Regions from separate parts of the Halalkalibacter sp. HAAS-P014 genome, predicted to be linked through region 1. Evidence: riboswitches for the same ligand, from Rfam matches in the RefSeq annotation. Region 1 holds a riboswitch; the other holds the start of a gene.
The links. Region 1 has a riboswitch for S-adenosylmethionine ahead of AC1FXZ_RS07275 (methionine ABC transporter ATP-binding protein). Riboswitches for the same ligand answer to the same signal wherever they lie in the genome.
Positions count from the first base shown of each region.

Region 1 (3,516 bases):
GATCTTCTAAGCTCTCAAACTCTTGTGAATAAACACCGATTGGCTCAGCGTGAATTGCTCCAACACTTACAAAGTCATAATCATTTTCTTCTATTTGCATTGCTAGATAGCCAGGTGTTTGGAAGTAGTTCACGTCAATTTCTTCATCACGAAGGGCTTGGTTTGGCAAAATGTAATCTTGGAATGTCACGATATCAAGATCAATGCCTTCTTCTTCAAGCAATGGTGCCGCAAATTCAAGAACTTCTGTATGAGGTACAGCAGAAGCGCCAACTACTAATTTCGTTAGTTCTTCTTGACCTGCCTCTTCTTCTCCCGCTTGTTCTTGCGTTTCTTCCTCTGTTGCTCCACCACATGCTACTAATGATACTGATAGTGCAGCTGCACCAATCACACTCAAAAACTTTTTCATTGTTAAATCCCCCTTGTTATCGTTTATCTGTTTTATTTGTAAAATAGTCACCTATCCATTGAATCATGAAAACAATCAACAGGATGACAATTGTAGCAACAAACGTAATTTGACTATTGTTTCGTTGGAAGCCCTCTAAGTACGCAAAATGCCCAAGCCCCCCGGCACCGATCACACCTGCCATTGCTGTGTAACTTACCAAGGCAATCGATGTAACGGTAATCCCCGAAATTAATGCCGGCAGCGATTCAGGGATTAACACTTTGCGTATAATGTCCCAATTGCTCGCTCCCATCGCTTGAGACGCCTCGATCACACCTTTATCAATTTCACGAAGCGCAATCTCGACCATTCTTGCATAGAATGGCGCAGCTCCAATAATTAAAGCCGGCAAGGCGGCATTTGCTCCTAGCATTGAACCGACAAGCATCCGTGTAAAAGGTATTAATAATACAATTAATATAATAAAAGGAATGGACCTAAACACGTTCACGATAAAACTGAATATCCCGTTTACGAACGCATTTTCCCAAAGGTTCCCCTTACTTGTTAAATACAAAATCATTCCGAGAATGAGACCGAGAATGAACGTCGCAGCAACGGATATACTGGTCATATAAAGCGTTTCAACAGTGGCTTCCCACAACTTATCCCACTTTACATCTCCTAACCATTGATCAATCATGGACGATCACCTCCACTTCGACTTCTTTATTTCGAATAAAAGTAATCGCCTTTTGAATCTCATCTCTTTCACCATTTAATGCGACAAATAAAGTCCCGTAGGAGCCTTCTTGAATTTTCGTGATTTTCCCTTGAACAATATTTACCTCAATATCAAACTGACGAATCAATTGGGTTATCAATGGTCGTTCAGCTTCTTGACCAACAAAGGTTAATTGAACGATTTCCCCTTCAGGATGTTCAGTAAGCATTTGTGTAATCGCGTCGACTGTCTCTTCAGGTTCAGTAATTTGTTTGACAAACTCTTTAGTCATATTCTCCTTTGGCCTACGGAATACATCAAGTACAGGCCCTTTTTCAACAACTTTACCTGCTTCCATGACAGCTACTTGATGGCAAATCTTGCGAATCACATGCATTTCATGTGTAATCAAAATAATCGTCAATCCTAACTTTTCATTGATATCAACAAGCAAATCTAATATGGAATCGGTTGTTTTCGGATCAAGAGCAGATGTCGCTTCATCACAAAGCAACACCTTTGGATTATTAGCAAGAGCTCTAGCTATCCCAACTCGCTGCTTTTGCCCACCACTTAATTGTGACGGATAACTATCTCCTCTGCCTTTTAGGCCAACAAGTTCAATCAGATCATCCACTCGCTTTGTGCGCTCTGCCTTTTTCACTCCAGCAATCTCAAGAGGAAAAGCAATATTTTCGCGAACAGTTCGTGACCAAAGTAAATTAAAATGTTGGAAAATCATACCGATCTCTTGACGCGCCTTTCTTAGCTCTTTTGGATTGAGCTTCGATAGCGTTCGGCCTGCAACCTTCACATCCCCTTCAGATGGACGTTCGAGCATATTAAGCATGCGAATCAGTGTACTTTTCCCTGCACCACTATACCCGATGATCCCATATATTTCGCCTTCTTCTATCGTTAAATCAATTCCATTTACTGCAGTAACCGGACCGTCCTTCGTCTTGAATACTTTTCGGATGCCACTTAATGAAATCATCATTTCATCCCTTCTTTCCTCATCGCCGTTTCCCCTAAAACAACGCATACTTACCAGATATGAGAACTCAGCTTTATACCCGTAAAATATATAAATAAAAAACCTTCCTGCTCGTTATGACAGAAAGGTATAGATTACACTTTCTCTCATCTATCAAAGCTCATGCTTTGCAGGATTTAGCACCTTCTTAGATTCGAAAATCTAACGGTTGCCGGGCATCTTCGGGCCAGTCCCTCCGCCACTCTGGATAAGAGTCTATTAAATTACATTACTTAATTTCTCTAACATTGAGAGAATCATAGCATGCGTAAAAAATAGTGTCAACTGAAAAAGTAACATTGCTATAATATAATTTTTGTATTCTTTTGAATCTTTTCCATATAAATGGTTGTTTTGTCAATAGCCTTCTATTTCGAACACCTTAAGTGAGTTATTGTAAAATAACTTACTAGCAAAAAATACCTTTTCAACTAAAAAAGTTGGCTTAGAGTAAAGATCTTACTCTAGCCAACTAACGACTAACACCAACCTTGGTCACAATCTTCTACATAAGATTTCACTTGTCTTGGGTTTTCTTGCTCATAGCGAAAAACTTTATCATTTTCAAATTCAAATCCCTCTGCCATTTCATGCTGGAAGCCTTGATTTGTTTCAATCACCTTCCCAACTTGAGCATTGCCCAAGTACAAGTTCATATGCCCATTTTCGTACTTTCCTTTTACTCTGCTTGTAACATCGACACGTGTAAGACTCATTCTTTGCAACCTCCCTTAAGCAGAAGTTACTTTTATCATTCCCACGTGCTTATTTAATGAAACATTGAAGTGACTCCTATAATAGGGGATGTTTCCCTCTTATAGAAGAAAAATCCCCAATAGGCAAATGCAGCCTATTCGATGATGCTTTGGCAATGGCTTCTCTCGCTGCGCGTCTCGATGGGACCCCCCCCATCGAGACTTAAGGTCTTTGCACCGGCTTCGCTCATTGCTTCGAAAAATCCCCAATAGGCAAATGCGGCCTATTGGGGATTTTTCTCTAGTCTTCTTCTTTAGTCATTTCTTCGTATTGTTCTGCTGTCATTAGTTGATCGATTTCGCTTGAGTTGCTTGGCTCGACTACGATCATCCAAGCTTTTTCGTATGGAGATTCGTTTACAAACTCTGGAGAGTCATCGAGGTCTTCGTTTACTTCTACCACTTTACCACTTACTGGTGCGTATAGTTCAGAAACGGTTTTTACAGATTCTACACTGCCAAATGGCTCGTCCGCTTCGATTTCGTCGCCTACTTCTGGTAATTCAACAAAAACGATATCTCCAAGTTCAGATTGAGCAAAATCCGTAATTCCGATACGAACTTTTTCTCCTTCTGTTTTTACCCATTCGTGCTCTTCTGAATACTT
Region 1 covers NZ_JBWQTV010000007.1:84,077-87,592, forward strand. The annotation lists gene AC1FXZ_RS07265 (MetQ/NlpA family ABC transporter substrate-binding protein) at 1-412, opposite strand, end outside; gene AC1FXZ_RS07270 (methionine ABC transporter permease) at 429-1,097, opposite strand; gene AC1FXZ_RS07275 (methionine ABC transporter ATP-binding protein) at 1,090-2,115, opposite strand; SAM riboswitch class I at 2,259-2,369, opposite strand; gene AC1FXZ_RS07280 (YusG family protein) at 2,634-2,870, opposite strand; gene gcvH (glycine cleavage system protein GcvH) at 3,151-3,516, opposite strand, start outside.

Region 2 (3,516 bases), on a different contig from region 1:
AAAGAGCGAGAGAATCGCTCTTTCATTCCGCAAATCAATGTTGTGGTTCAAAGGTTTTGCAATCTGTTTCCTCTTGTTTATCTGCTTCTTTTCCCGTATGGCTTACAACATAAATCTTGTCTGCTTCACACTGATTCCCCTGTGCCCAAAAAACACAGTTGTTCACTTCACATAATACATCTTGAGCCAATTTACTCACCCCCCTCATATATACATTTTGACCAAATTTGAACCGAGAAATACAAAGGGATTCAAAATCTGATATTTCTCTTTCTAGGTCGAAAAAGAGGCAAACTCTAAAGTTGAGTTGCCTCTTTCTTGTCTTCTATAATCCAGCTTGTTCTTTTAATGCAGCTGCCTTATCTGTTTGCTCCCAAGGAAGATCAACATCAGTACGTCCAAAATGACCGTAAGCTGCTGTTTGCTTATAGATTGGTCGACGAAGGTCTAGCATCTTAATAATACCAGCAGGACGAAGATCAAAGTTATCACGTACAAGTGCAACTAATGATTCTTCAGATACTTTCCCAGTGCCAAACGTATCAATTGAAATTGATACAGGTTGAGCTACACCGATCGCATATGCCAATTGCACTTCACATTTATCAGCTAATCCTGCAGCCACGATATTTTTCGCTACGTAACGTGCAGCGTATGCTCCAGAGCGATCAACTTTTGTTGCATCCTTACCAGAGAACGCTCCTCCACCGTGACGTGCATAACCACCATATGTATCAACGATGATTTTACGTCCAGTAAGACCTGCATCCCCTTGTGGACCACCGATTACAAAACGACCTGTTGGATTAATAAAGTACTTTGTATCTTCATCTATTAATTCCTGAGGTACAACTGGATTAATTACGTATTCTTTTAAATTGCGTTGAATTTGTTCTAACGTTACTTCCGGATGATGCTGTGTGGAAATGACAATGGTATCAATTCGAGCTGGTTTCCCATCTTCATCGTACTCAACAGTAACTTGTGTTTTACCATCTGGACGAAGGTATGGAAGGACTTCTTCTTTTCGTACTTCTGTTAAACGACGAGCTAATTTGTGGCTTAATGAAATTGGTAGTGGCATTAGCTCACTTGTTTCATTATTAGCATAACCGAACATCAATCCCTGATCTCCAGCTCCAATTGCTTCTATTTCTTCATCGGTCATTTGACCTTCACGCGCTTCAAGAGCTCGGTCAACCCCTTGTGCAATATCAGCAGATTGCTCATCAATCGATGTTAATACTGCACACGTCTCAGAGTCAAAACCATACTTAGCACGAGTATAACCGATACCCTTAACCGTTTCTCGGACAATTTTTGGAATGTCAACATACGTACTCGTCGTAATTTCACCAGCAACTAAAACTAACCCTGTGTTAACTGATGTTTCACACGCTACACGTGCATTGGGATCATTCGTTAAAATTGCATCGAGAATCGCATCTGAAATTTGATCACAAATCTTATCCGGATGTCCTTCTGTTACAGATTCCGATGTAAATAGACGTCTGCTTTTAAATTCTGTCATTATTCTTTTCCTCCTTAAACACAGCTATTTACTTAGCCTATGTTTTTTTCTTTGAGACGGCACTCATGTCCCACTGAATGGGAAATACCTACCTGTAAAGACGTATAAACGATAAAAACCCTTTTCCAAATAGAGGAAAAAGGGTTGAATGTTTACCTTTAGCCTCTTATCGTTCAAGGCATATGCCTTGCAGGTTAGCACCTTTTCACTCAAGGCTATGAGTGTTGGTTGCTGGGCTTCTTCGGGCCTGTCCCTCCGCCTACTCAGGATAAGAGTATCCGTTCGACGCATATCATATCGCACATGTTGAATACTGTCAACATTTACAACTTACTCTTTACGAGTATGACTTTTGAAATTCACTTAACCTTATTAATTTATTTATAGTTTGCACAACCTTATTCGTAACTATGCTTTTTAAAAAATGCTTTCAGGACTATTAGAAATACAAAAGAGGTGTAACAAAAGGAGTCCGTTCAAACCTTTTGCTACACCCCTTTCTTCTGTTATTTCTAATAAGGAGTATCATCTCTTTGACGTTCATTACTCTCCCGTACTCTCTCTCCCTGTTCCCGACTTTTTCTCTGTTCTTCTAACTTCTTTTCATCTTCTATACGAAACTCTTCACGTAATTGCATCCTCATCAATTCTTTTTCATTATCTCGAGGTTTAACTTGGCTATACACCCCACTTGCAGTTAAACCAATGATCAGGGCTACTAAAACTTGATCACCCCACTCTCTTGGAATAAACCAAAGTATTCCCGCAATTCCGATTGCTAACAGTGCTCGATATTGTTTTTCTACACCGAATGCATTTCCAATAACCGTCACAAGAGCTGCTACGACAGCAGAAACTGTAGCGAGGTCCAACATGGAGACTTCTTGCACGTCGAATTCCTCCTTTTTACCCTTATATATTTACTTTATGCAGCATGAAAAAATTGGTCCTTTTCTAAATCTATTCTAGATACTTTAATTAATTAAACAAATTCCATAAAATTTGTGAACACATTTAGGTGGAAAGAAGTCACATTCCAAAAAAAATTTTAATAGTATAGACTATTAAAATTAATGTGTTATACTAATAAACAAGATTAGATAATATATGGGAATCACATAAAGATAAAGAAAGGGTTGTCCGACAATGAAAACGATTAGCCTCCAATCAGAATTAGTTAATTTAATGAATCAGAAAAATGTTCAGCTCAATTTACCTATCTCTTCATTAATTGAAAAGTCTTTAAAGCGAGGTGAAGGGAGCCTCACATCAACGGGGGCATTAAGTGTTTCAACTGGTGCTTATACGGGACGTTCCCCTAAAGACAAATTCATTGTCAAAGAATCAAGTATTGAAAACAAAATTGAGTGGGGAGCTGTTAACCAACCTATAGAGAAAGAAGTTTTTGTTTCACTTTACAGAAAAGTGCTGAAACACTTAAGTGAAAAAGAAGAACTTTTTGTTTCTGATGGATTTGCCGGTGCAGATGAAAAGTACCAAATTCCATTAAAAGTAATAAATGAATTCGCATGGCAGCAAGTTTTTGCGCGCCAATTATTTATCCGCCCAAGTAATAAAATTGAGCAAAATCATGATAATCAGCCATTCACGATTGTATCTGCACCTACATTTAAAGCAGACCCAGCTGTTGATGGTACAAATTCAGAAGTTTTTGTCATTGTTTCATTTGAACAACGAATCATTTTGATCGGTGGTACTGAATATGCTGGAGAAATGAAAAAATCAATTTTCTCTATTATGAACTTCTTATTACCAGAACAAGATGTTTTATCAATGCACTGCTCTGCTAACGCTGGAAGAGAAGGCGATGTAGCTTTATTCTTCGGCTTATCTGGAACTGGAAAGACAACGCTTTCTGCTGACCCGAACCGTGGCTTAATTGGTGACGATGAGCATGGTTGGTCAAGAAACGGTGTCTTCAATATAGAAGGTGGATGTTACGCAAAATGCGTGAACTTATCTGA
Region 2 covers NZ_JBWQTV010000023.1:108,324-111,839, forward strand. The annotation lists gene AC1FXZ_RS18375 (DUF1540 domain-containing protein) at 35-190, opposite strand; gene metK (methionine adenosyltransferase) at 326-1,531, opposite strand; SAM riboswitch class I at 1,695-1,806, opposite strand; gene AC1FXZ_RS18385 (hypothetical protein) at 2,044-2,421, opposite strand; gene pckA (phosphoenolpyruvate carboxykinase (ATP)) at 2,678-3,516, shown strand, end outside.
Region 2: it holds a riboswitch for S-adenosylmethionine, as region 1 does, so the genes downstream of both, metK (methionine adenosyltransferase) here and AC1FXZ_RS07275 (methionine ABC transporter ATP-binding protein) in region 1, are expected to answer to the same signal.